2 regions of the Pseudoalteromonas sp. L23 genome follow, and region 2 is predicted to be linked to the other one. Evidence: riboswitches for the same ligand, from Rfam matches in the RefSeq annotation. Region 2 holds a riboswitch; the other holds the start of a gene.

Region 1 (5,481 bases), on a different contig from region 2:
GCGTTAGGTGATCGTTGCCGGGGTGGCGATAATACATCATGCTGCGGATCCGATTACAGGTTTGCGATGGCGCGTTAAACCAAGCGAAATCGCCCGTCATTGATTGTGTTGAAAATTGAGGTTCAAGCTGGTTTTCAGGTAGCGAAGCTTGCGCTGATGTGACAATCCCAAGCGTGAGTAACCCAAATAATAGTGACTTCATGTTCTTTTCCTTAAGGTAGTAATAATACAAATCAAATCTATTATCAACCACACATAAAGCAGAACACCAGTTACAAATGTAATGCAACTAGGGCCTGTTGATCTTTCAAGTTTGTTTTTGCAGCAGTTTGACTGGTATTTATACAAGGCAGAGCCTGCGTAGCATAGTTATTCTATGTAAGTCAGGTGATAACACAGTAGAAGTGCCAGTCAAGCGCTGCCCTTTGGGTTCACCTGAGTACGCTTTGTTCATTGTTGCTCAACTTTTGCCTAGATTACTAGGCGGCAAGTCGAGCGTCGCGATCAAAACACACTCAGAAGAACAAAAACCAAACAGCAAAGGTCAACAGGCCCTAAATGATAAATAAGAAAAGTGATCCATTACTCACGATGGATCACTCTGGGTATTGAAAAGCAGTTAACGCATTAGAAGCTGTAGCTCACACCAACGTAGGCTTGTCTACCTAGTGGCTTATAGCCCAGTAAAGAGCCATCTTTTGCTTCGCCCGCTGTGGCATTGAAATAACGCTTATCGGTTAAGTTTTCAATACGGCCATTTAACTTGAATCCGTCGAAAAACGTATAGTTAGCAGCTAAGTTAAACAGCGTATATGACGGTAAAGTCACTGTATATGCACCTTCAGCTCCCCATACTTTTTCGTCGCGATTACCTCTATGGACTAAGGTCAGTGTTGCGTCGACATTTTCCCACTCTTTACTGACTGAATAAGTTAAGGTGCGTCTCGCTCTGCGCTGTAATTGCTTATCGGTATCTGCGTCTTTAGCACTCACATAACTCACATTTACCGTATGCTCGATACCAAAGTTGTCTTCAATTTCAACAGAAAGATCAGCACCTTCAAAGTCAGCGCGCTGAACATTGTAAGGGATGTATTTCCATTTATCATTTTGCTGATAAACGATTTTATCGGTAATACGGTTATCGTATACCGCAGCTTCCACACGGAAGTTCTCGCCGCTCCATGTAACAATAATTTCGTTATTAGTAGCTTCTTCTGGCTTAATATTTGGGTTAGGTAAATAGTAAGGACTATCAATCACAAACGCCTGTGATAAAGAAGGTGCTCTAAAGGCAGTACCATGATTCAACTTAACACTTAGGCCATCCATGAGTTGCTTGCCTACAGCAACCGTGTAGGTGTTTGCACGACCATGAAAATCATAATCATCCGTTCTCAGTACAACCTCTGCCAGCCAATTTTCATCGTTGTAAAACCCACCGAGTGCTAAAGATAAATTATCACGCTCAGGCTCTGAAAAAGAGGCGGTAGAATCACCAACATCTTCATTTAGAAAGGTAAAGTTACCCGTGAAGATCAAAGCTTCAGTTAAACTATATTGCGACTGATATTCAAATTGGCTGCGTTTGGTGATATAAGCGTTATCGTCAGCACTATTACCGATTTGAACATTTTGTTCCTTACCTAAGCTGTATGACGCACTTTGGCTAAACTTATCAGTACGTCTTTTCCACGCCAACTTATTGGTGTAGTTATGGAAACGGTAAGCATCACTACCAAAAGAGTCATACTCCCCCTCACCTTCACTGTACTGTGAACGTAAGCTAAAAATGCCACTTTCTTCATCACCATACTGCACATTTAAACCGGCATTACCGTTATAATATCCATCACGGTCATGGTTTTTTGTGATTGCAGCTTCAGGGTCTTTCTCAATCACATCATAGCCATCGGTATGAGTGTAACCCGCATTAGCTGCAATACTAAACTTGTCTTTTTTGTAATTTACCGTCGCTTCGGTCTTGGAGTAATTGTTACTCCCAGTAGTAAACGCGATAGTATTGTTATTCCCTTCGCGACTAATAATGTTAATCACGCCAGCAATGGCATCTGAACCATAAATCGCAGCTTTGGCACCACGAATGATCTCAATTCTTTCGATGCTATTAAGTGGTAAATTAGTGAGCGAATTGTCACCGGAGTTTGCATCCGTCACTCGAACCCCATCGATTAACACTAGCGTATGCTTAGCGTCATTACCGCGTAGGAATAAACTCACGCTTTGGCCGAAGCCACCGTTTCTAACCGCTTGAATACCAGAGACATTATCGAGTAGCGATACGACATCTTGCACATTGCTTTTTTCAATTTCAGCACGACCTATAACCGTAATGGCAGACAGTGCGCTTTCTAGAGATTGTTCAAATTTATTGGCAGTAACAGTGATATGTTCAACATTTTGATCAGCAAACGCTGAAAAAGAGAGCGCCGTCGCTATCGCCGCGCTTAGAGCAGTTTTATTTAACATGGTTTCCCCTAACTTGTACCCACCGTACAAGAACACAAAGTGACTGTTTCAAGGCCGGTCTCCGGGCTCAGTAAACCTGCAAATTAGCAGTTCACTCTACCGTTGCGGGGGCAGCACTGGCATAGAACCGATCCAAGCTAATCACGTGCAATAAACTGTCTTATTCAATTTATTGTTGATTAACGCAATTAGGTGTTCCCTTGTGTTCGCACCAGTTTCCCGATTATCTATACACTTAGCAACCACACTAGGTTGTGTACAGCACCTTGAAAATGCGAGGCTATTGTCTTGGGTTTCGGAATGATTGTCAATGGACGTCTAGAAATCCAAAAGTGCAATCTATGCACTTTTGGAATGAAGTAAAGCGTAATTAGTCGCGGAAGTTTTTGAATTGAAATGGTTGGCCAAGCTCACCGGTACGAACCAATTGCATCGTTTCTTGCAAATCGTCACGCTTTTTACCCGTTACACGCACCGTATCGCCTTGAATTGATGCTTGAACTTTAACTTTTGAGTCTTTAATAAGCTTAACCAGTTTTTTCGCCATCTCTTTGTCGATGCCTTGTTTTAACGCCACCTTGCGCGATACGTATTTGCCTGAGCGTTCAATGTCTTTTAGCTCGAAGCTTGCCACATCAAGGCCACGCTTTGCCGCTTTACCCACTAACATATCAAACAACTGCATAACTTGCTGTTCTGCTTCCGCTTTAAGGTTGATCATTTCACCGTTAAGCTCGATTGATGCATCTACGCCACGAAAATCAAAACGCGTATCAAGCTCGCGAACCGCGTTGTCTACGGTATTTTTTGCTTCTGTCATATCAATTTCAGATACAATATCAAATGAAGGCATGCTTCTCTCCTAAAGTCATTTTGGCTCGATTATAGCAGTTTATGCTTAATTTGAGTTACTTTAAGTTTTTAAACAGCGTATTAGGATGTTCACCCAATGGACAGTTTTCGATGGTATACTGCTCGCTTAGTCATACAGAAGTAGGATGTATTGTGACACGGCGCGTTTATAAAGCTCTTTTGATTATCTCTTTAATTATATGTACGGTGCTATTCGCAAAGGAAATTAGCTTGTCTCCAAAGCTGTTCCCAAATATCGATAAAGTGGCGCATTTTGGTGTATTTTTTGTGCTTGCGTTTATCTCTCACCATGCTTTTAAAGTGAAAGTATGGACACACATAGTACTGCTGTCCTTGTATGGTGCAGGAATTGAGTGGATGCAACATTCATTACCGTATCGCCAAGCATCTACCGCTGATTTTTTCGCTGATTTAGCCGGTGCGGTCAGTTATTTTGTTCTATTTTATATTTGGGCAAGTTGGCGCAACAGAAAACATGGCTAACATACATATTTTAGGTGAAGGGGCGATAGGATTACTGCTCGCCCAGCACCTTAGTCAATCTCATCAAATTACGCTGATCACTCGAAACAAACGCGCGGCGACTTATCGCTATCAAACAGCAAGTATTCAACAAACCATCCCATGCAGTACAAAAACGCTTGCAGAACTTCCAGCTAGCAGTATAGATACGCTAATCATTCCTGTTAAAGCATATCAGGTCATCGAAGCACTCCGAGCGCTTCACCCTGCACTTTCAAAAAATGGCACGCTAATCCTTAGTCATAATGGCATGGTAGATTGGTCTGGTGAGTTAGCAGCGCTTGATAAAACACAATCAGCCTACTTCTTAAGCACATCCATCGCAGGCTATAAAGTCGCAGACACTGTGCATCATACAGGACAAGGTGCAACTTGGTTTGGGCCGTTAAATTTACCAGCTGAATGCCACTACCAGCGCGTATTCTCGCAATTGTTTAGCACATTTGACAATGCTCAAACCACGTTTGACATCATGCCAACACTTTGGAAAAAGCTGGCGGTTAATATTGCCATTAACCCGTTAAGTGCATTGGAACAAGTCGCAAATGGTCAGCTAAGACAGCCCAAATACGCGGCCCAAATCCTTAATTTAATGAATGAAGTACAACTTGTGGCCACAAGTACAGGCGTGAACTTAGCGCTTAGCGAGCTAGTCACGCTTGCTTACACCGTAATGGCGCAAACTGCAAACAATCGCTCTTCAATGAATCAGGATATCACGAATAACAGACGCACAGAAATTGACGCCATGTGCGGGTATATTTGTGAGCTAGCAGCGAAGCAAAATATCGATGTGCCGTTTAATCAACAGTTACTTGAGGAAGTGAATAAGCGCTGGCAGCTAGCGCGACAATAGACTTAACTTCTCGGCGGGTAAACCGCCCCCCACAAAGTTATTTGCACAGCGAATTAGGGATACAGCTCGTTGAGAGTTTTTGCAATACTTGCAAGCAGCTTAACTGCTAAAACCGTAGAAGGTTTCATAAGCAGCTAATACCAATTGAATTAATTCTCTAATCAATTTGAAGGGTGAAATAGCATATTAGCTTCGTTAAAAATTTCTCATTTAGAACAACTAAATAGCAAAATTTTTGCCTTGCTACTAAAGCTATTTCCCCGCTTCAAGATAGATCATTTACTTAATACAACTGGTATAATTCCCCTTTCATCACACCTGAGAAGCATAAGCCGATATGCAATGCACCGGCGGGATGTCGGTTGCTTTCCTATCAGTTTTTTGGTTTTAGGCTTCAGTATGATGTCGGGGCGACGTTTTCTTGATTCGCTCGATTGTGTCGTTTCAAAAGAATGAACGAGGAGCGCATGGCTGCGCTTTGATACTAACTGTGGAGGGCAGCTACAAAATACCTAGTAAATAAACGAGGATAAACAAGCAACCTATAACCTCCCCACAAAAAACGCACGTTGGGTAAATCCTAAAGTCTCACCCAACGCTTGTTAACACGCTTTTTTAAGGACGGTACACCTTGACGTTTGCATAGCCATTTTCATGCAGAATAAGTGCTTGTAACTGGCTCATTACGCCTTTCGAACAGTACAAGTAGTATGCTTTGTCCTGTGGTAAGTCGCCAAACT
Region 2 (5,481 bases):
AACATTGCAGGGCGTGTTATTGCTAACTGCTCTATGTCTAATTGCGTCTGCCCTTGTGAGAAGATCTGTACTAGCTGCACAGCTAAAGCTTCAAGCTTACCTAGCGCACCTAGCGGTTTGGTTTTTAAGTCGATGCGCTGTTGAATAAGCGTGTTTAAGCGAGTATCTAACGGTTTAACCATGGGTAACTCCGACGCCTCCAGAGCGGCGATTTTTGAAAATAAGCAATGCTAAGAAAAACACGCTGCCAATGGCGGCGGTGATCACCCCCACAGGAAGTTCCTGATTATCGATAAGCGTGCGCGACAATACATCCACCCATAGCATCAAAAGCGAACCGCAAAGCGCGGTGGCCACAAGCCCAATGACCTTTGCTTGCGAGATAAAAAAGCGTACGATATGCGGGATCATCAAGCCTACAAATCCGACTCCGCCGCACGCAGCCACAAGTACTGCGGTGAGCAAGGAGCTCAATAACAACATACCTATTCGCACTCGTCCTACATTCACGCCAAGCGTGGTGGCGCTCTCATCTCCGAGTAACAAGGCGTTGAGCGGCCGACGCATCACTAAAAGCGTGATAAAACTCAGCAACACGACCAAACATGGAAGCCATAGCCATTGCCAGCTCGCCCTTGCAAACGAGCCTAGATTCCAAAACAAGATTGCACTGATGGCTTGAGGGTCACTCCAATAGAGCAACAAGCTAGTAAAGGCACTGAACAGAAAAGAAAGTGCGACGCCCGCCAAGAGCATAGTTTCTACCTGCTGTAGTGCATTGCGTTTTGCCACAAATAAAAGCAGCAAGATAGACAGCAAACTTCCGACAAATGCAGCCCCAGACATCATTAGGCTAGACTGTGCACCAAATAGCGCAATAAGCACCACCACACCGAATGAAGCACCTGAAGAAATACCAAATAAATAAGGATCAGCTAGCGGGTTACGCGTCACGGTTTGTAAAATAAGACCCGCTATCGCCAGTCCTGCTCCCGCGCTCATCGCCAGTAACGTCCGTGGCAGACGAAGCTCAACTACCACCCGTTGTTGAAGTACGTTGGGATCGAAATTAATAATCGCTTGTATAACCGTATGCCAAGATAAATCAATCGCACCGATCTTAAGTGCCATCAGCATGCTAAAACAGCACAAGCTCAATAGCAGTATCGATATCAACGCGATCCGCTTTGCGGCAATCATAATTGATACCCGTAATGAAAGCGTATATGTGGGATCTCACTGTTATTTGGCGGATGGCGGACAGTAGAAACCTCTGCACATACCCCAAAAACTTGGCTTAATAGGCTTTCGGTAATGACTTCAAGTGGCGACCCATCTGCAACAAGCTCACCGTTATTTAATACTAATAAGCGGTCGCACAAGGCGCTAGCCAAATTTAAGTCGTGAAAAGACGCAATGATAGTAACACCAAGCTGTTTGGCCAGCTCCATAATTTGGATTTGATATTTAATGTCCAAATGGCTGGTGGGCTCATCCATTATCAATACTTGAGGCGCTTGCACCATGGCACGTGCGATCATTGCCCTTTGCTTCTCCCCACCAGACAAGGAGCTAAAACATTGCTCTAATTTATGGCTCAATCCAACCTGCTCAATGGCATGTAAGATTGCCTGTTTTTCAGCAGCCGTCGTTGTCGCGAGCAGTGATTTGTTCGGTGTTAGCCCCATCAATACCATATCAAATAATGGCAGAGTAAACTCAGCGGGGATCTCTTGTAGCACCACAGCAACATGTCTCGCGTAGGCTTTACGTCCATAACTAGCTAGCGGCTTACCATTGAAAAGTAGCGACCCAGAACTTGGCGCTGTGTATTGATATAAAGTGCGCAGCAAAGTCGACTTTCCAGCACCATTCGGTCCGAGCAAACCAATAAATTCACCCGAATTAATAGCAAAGCTGAGTGCCTTTAAGATGGCTTTACCACCAAGCTGCACGCTAAGTTTATCGATTTGAAACTGTGGAGTGACTGCCATAGCACCTCTGATTGGGCACGGCAAAGTAGTAGCTTATAGACAAGCGACAACTTTGACTTAAGTCTGCCCGCTTAAGTATATAGATAGGCCTTGGTATCTGACTTATGCAAGAGGTAACACTCATACACTTACAGTTGCGGGGACAGTTGAGGACTCACACCTCATTCCCAATATCTGCCTATCACGAAATTTGCAATATTATGAAGTCTAGACGTCTAAAATACAACTTTTGGCCAAGCAGTTTGGCTGCTGTCGTAAAACACCTCAACTTTTACTATACCCGCATAAGGAATATCTATCTTCGATTGGTATGCAGTAAGCTCAGGCGATAGGTCAAGAATAAGTGCTACAAGCGCTTTTATTACTCCAGCATGCGCTACGACGGCGGTACACTCTTCACTTGGCGATTCCAAAATGCTGTGCCACCATGTGGCAACCCGATGATGAAAATCATACATAGACTCTCCCTCAGGAGGCGTGTGCAGCCAAGGGTTTTGCCAAAAATCGCCAATACTTGGAAATTGGGTTTCTCGCCAAAGCGTATCATAAGGTTGTCCATCCCATAATCCAAAATCAAATTCGGCGAGATTTGGCTCCACCTCAACGGGGAGTTGATACTGCTTTGCAAAGGCTGTGGCTGTATTCAGGCAGCGCTTCCTTGGAGAGCTAATAATACCCTGCAGGCCACTTAGGCTCGTTAACGATTGCAGCAATTGCTGAGCACCAGTACTACTGAGTTCGGGATCTGTCACTCCAAGTAAATGGCCTGATAGGGTCGTTTCACCATGACGAACAAAATATAGCTGCCGCTGCATTTTTACTTAACCTGAGGTTTGTTACCCAAAAAGCAAAAACGCAAGCTAAGCTTGCGTTTTCAATTAATACCATTCTACGGTTATAGGATCTGGTTTTCTTTCCACATCTCTTCTTTTGCTAACCGCTTTTTGCGTTTGTCGCATGGATCGTCGCAATCACAAATTTTGTCAATGCCCATTGAGCCCAAACCACCACAGCTACTTGCCATGGATTTCTTTTGTACGATAACGCCTACAGCCATCGCAACAGCGATAAGCATAAGTAAACCGAAAGTAAGGAGGAATAAAGACATTATCTAGCCCCTTTTATTGCTACATTGAATTGAGTGACGACGCGCAAATTATACGCTTTCATGGCGTCACTCACAATTAAATTATGGGGTGTTGTACAGCTTAATTCAAGTACGGCTGAAATGCTTCACTCGCGTAACTCTTGATCCCTTCAGGACTTTTATACATCAAATACACGGGGAGTTGATGCTCAGTGGCATACGCCTTTGCACGCTCAGTGCCCATCACAGTCAATGCTGTCGCTAGGCCATCAGCCGTCATCGCAGATGGATGTAGTACCGTTACAGACACCAGCTCATGTTTAACTGGGCGACCCGTTGTAGGGTCAATAAGGTGTGTAAAGGTTTCACCGTCCATTTCATAAAAAATACGGTAGTCTCCTGAAGTTGCAATACCGTTTTTACCAGGCTCTATCACGCGGTGAATTTGGCGTTGACCAACAGGCGCATCGGGTTTCTCGATAGCAATACGCCACTCACCATCCGGCTTCTTGCCAGAAACGCGAAGCTCGCCACCGATTTCTACCATATAGTCATGAATATCATGACTCTCAATCACCTCAGCGACCTTATCTATGCCATAGCCTTTAGCGGTTGCAGAAAATGATAATTCCAGCCCCGTAACTGTTTTCGCAAGACCACGGTCATTTAAAATAAGCTTATCAACACCGATACGAGTGCGCATATCGTCTAACTCGACCTGTGACGGACGCATTGTTGGTCTTTTGTCAGGACCAAATCCCCACAAATCGATAAGCGGTCCCATCGTAACATCAAGCGTTTTGGTCGACTTTCCAAGGCGGATAGATTCGGCAACTACCAAGCGAAAGTCTTCACTGATAGGCATAACGGTATTTGCGGCTAAACGGTTGAACTGGTTAATCTCAGAATCTGGGATATAGGTGGACATAGATTGATTAACAGCCTTTAATGCTTGCTCGACCTCATCGTGCAACTGCGCTTGTTCGAGCGGCTTTTCACCGGGGAATACCTTGATGTTGTAAGTCGTGCCCATGGTTTTACCAGACAGCACAATTTCCTTGGCTTCAGGTTTGGCGTCTTGGCACCCTGTTAAAAAAACGAATAAAAACGAAATAATAAAAAATCGAGATAAAAAAGCGTAACTTGCTTGCATCAGAATTCCCTGAGTTTAGTACCAACGGGTATAAAAAAGCCCTCGAGCAAAGTATTTTGCTGGAGGGCTTATATTCTAACTTAAGTTCATTGTTAGACCGAAACCTAATTAACCACCGAAGTCATCAAGTAGGATGTTTTCGTCTTCAACACCTAAGTCTTTAAGCATGTTAATAACTGCCGCGTTCATCATTGGAGGACCACACATGTAGAACTCACAATCTTCTGGCGCTTCATGGTCCTTAAGATAGTTTTCAAAAAGTACGTTATGAATGAAGCCAGTGTAACCTTCCCAGTTATCCTCTGGTTGAGGATCTGAAAGGGCAACATGCCATTGGAAGTTATCATTTTCTTCAGCTAGACCGTCAAAGTCTTCCACGTAGAACATTTCACGCTTAGAACGTGCACCGTACCAGAAAGACATCTTACGCTTAGAGTTAAGACGCTTAAGCTGATCGAAGATGTGTGAGCGCATTGGCGCCATACCAGCACCACCACCAACAAATACCATTTCTGCATCTGTGTCTTTCGCGAAGAATTCACCGAATGGACCAGAAATAGTAACCTTATCACCTTCTTTAAGTGACCAGATGTACGATGACATCTTACCACAAGGTAATGTTAGGTTATTTGGCGGCGGAGTTGCGATACGTACGTTTAGCATGATGATGCCAAACTCTTCTGGGTAGTTAGCCATTGAGTACGCACGGATCGTTTCGTCGTCAACTTTAGACTCTAGCTTAAAGAAACCAAAACGTTCCCAGTCAGCACGATATTCTTCAGGAATATCATAGTCTGCATATTTAACATGGTGAGCTGGTGCTTCAATCTGAATGTAACCACCGGCACGGAAAGGTACAACTTCACCTTCAGGGATGCCTAGTTTTAGCTCCTTGATGAAAGTTGCTTTGTTATCGTTAGAGATAACAGTACATTCCCACTTTTTAACACCGAAGATTGATTCTTCAACTTCGATTTCCATGTCGTTTTTAACATTAACCTGACACGCTAGACGACAGCCTTCACGTGCTTCACCTTTAGAGATGTGGTCAAGTTCGGTTGGTAGAATATCACCACCACCCTCTTTAACATGTACGCGACACTGACCACATGAGCCACCGCCACCACATGCAGACGATACGAAAATACCCGCGTTTGCAAGTGCACCTAGTAGCTTACCGCCAGCAGGAGTCTTGATCGCTTTTTCAGGATCGCCGTTAATATCAATTGTAACGTCACCGCTTGCTA

Evidence for each region. A riboswitch is a leader RNA that binds a small molecule or an ion and turns the genes downstream of it on or off. The one in region 2 is predicted to bind cobalamin.
Region 1: linked by a shared signal. The riboswitch ahead of L3V43_RS12135 (TonB-dependent receptor) and the one ahead of L3V43_RS02480 (ABC transporter ATP-binding protein) in region 2 are both predicted to bind cobalamin.

What each region holds. Positions count from the first base shown of each region.
Region 1 is NZ_JAKKCW010000006.1:130,181-135,661, forward strand. It holds gene L3V43_RS12130 (hypothetical protein) at 1-202, opposite strand, end outside; gene L3V43_RS12135 (TonB-dependent receptor) at 628-2,490, opposite strand; cobalamin riboswitch at 2,525-2,771, opposite strand; gene L3V43_RS12140 (YajQ family cyclic di-GMP-binding protein) at 2,861-3,343, opposite strand; gene L3V43_RS12145 (VanZ family protein) at 3,496-3,846, shown strand; gene L3V43_RS12150 (2-dehydropantoate 2-reductase) at 3,839-4,741, shown strand; gene thiI (tRNA uracil 4-sulfurtransferase ThiI) at 5,357-5,481, opposite strand, start outside.
Region 2 is NZ_JAKKCW010000001.1:536,678-542,158, forward strand. It holds gene cobT (nicotinate-nucleotide--dimethylbenzimidazole phosphoribosyltransferase) at 1-182, opposite strand, end outside; gene L3V43_RS02475 (iron ABC transporter permease) at 175-1,200, opposite strand; gene L3V43_RS02480 (ABC transporter ATP-binding protein) at 1,197-1,994, opposite strand; cobalamin riboswitch at 2,064-2,219, opposite strand; gene L3V43_RS02485 (histidine phosphatase family protein) at 2,210-2,809, opposite strand; gene nqrM ((Na+)-NQR maturation NqrM) at 2,890-3,102, opposite strand; gene L3V43_RS02495 (FAD:protein FMN transferase) at 3,203-4,234, opposite strand; gene nqrF (NADH:ubiquinone reductase (Na(+)-transporting) subunit F) at 4,343-5,481, opposite strand, start outside.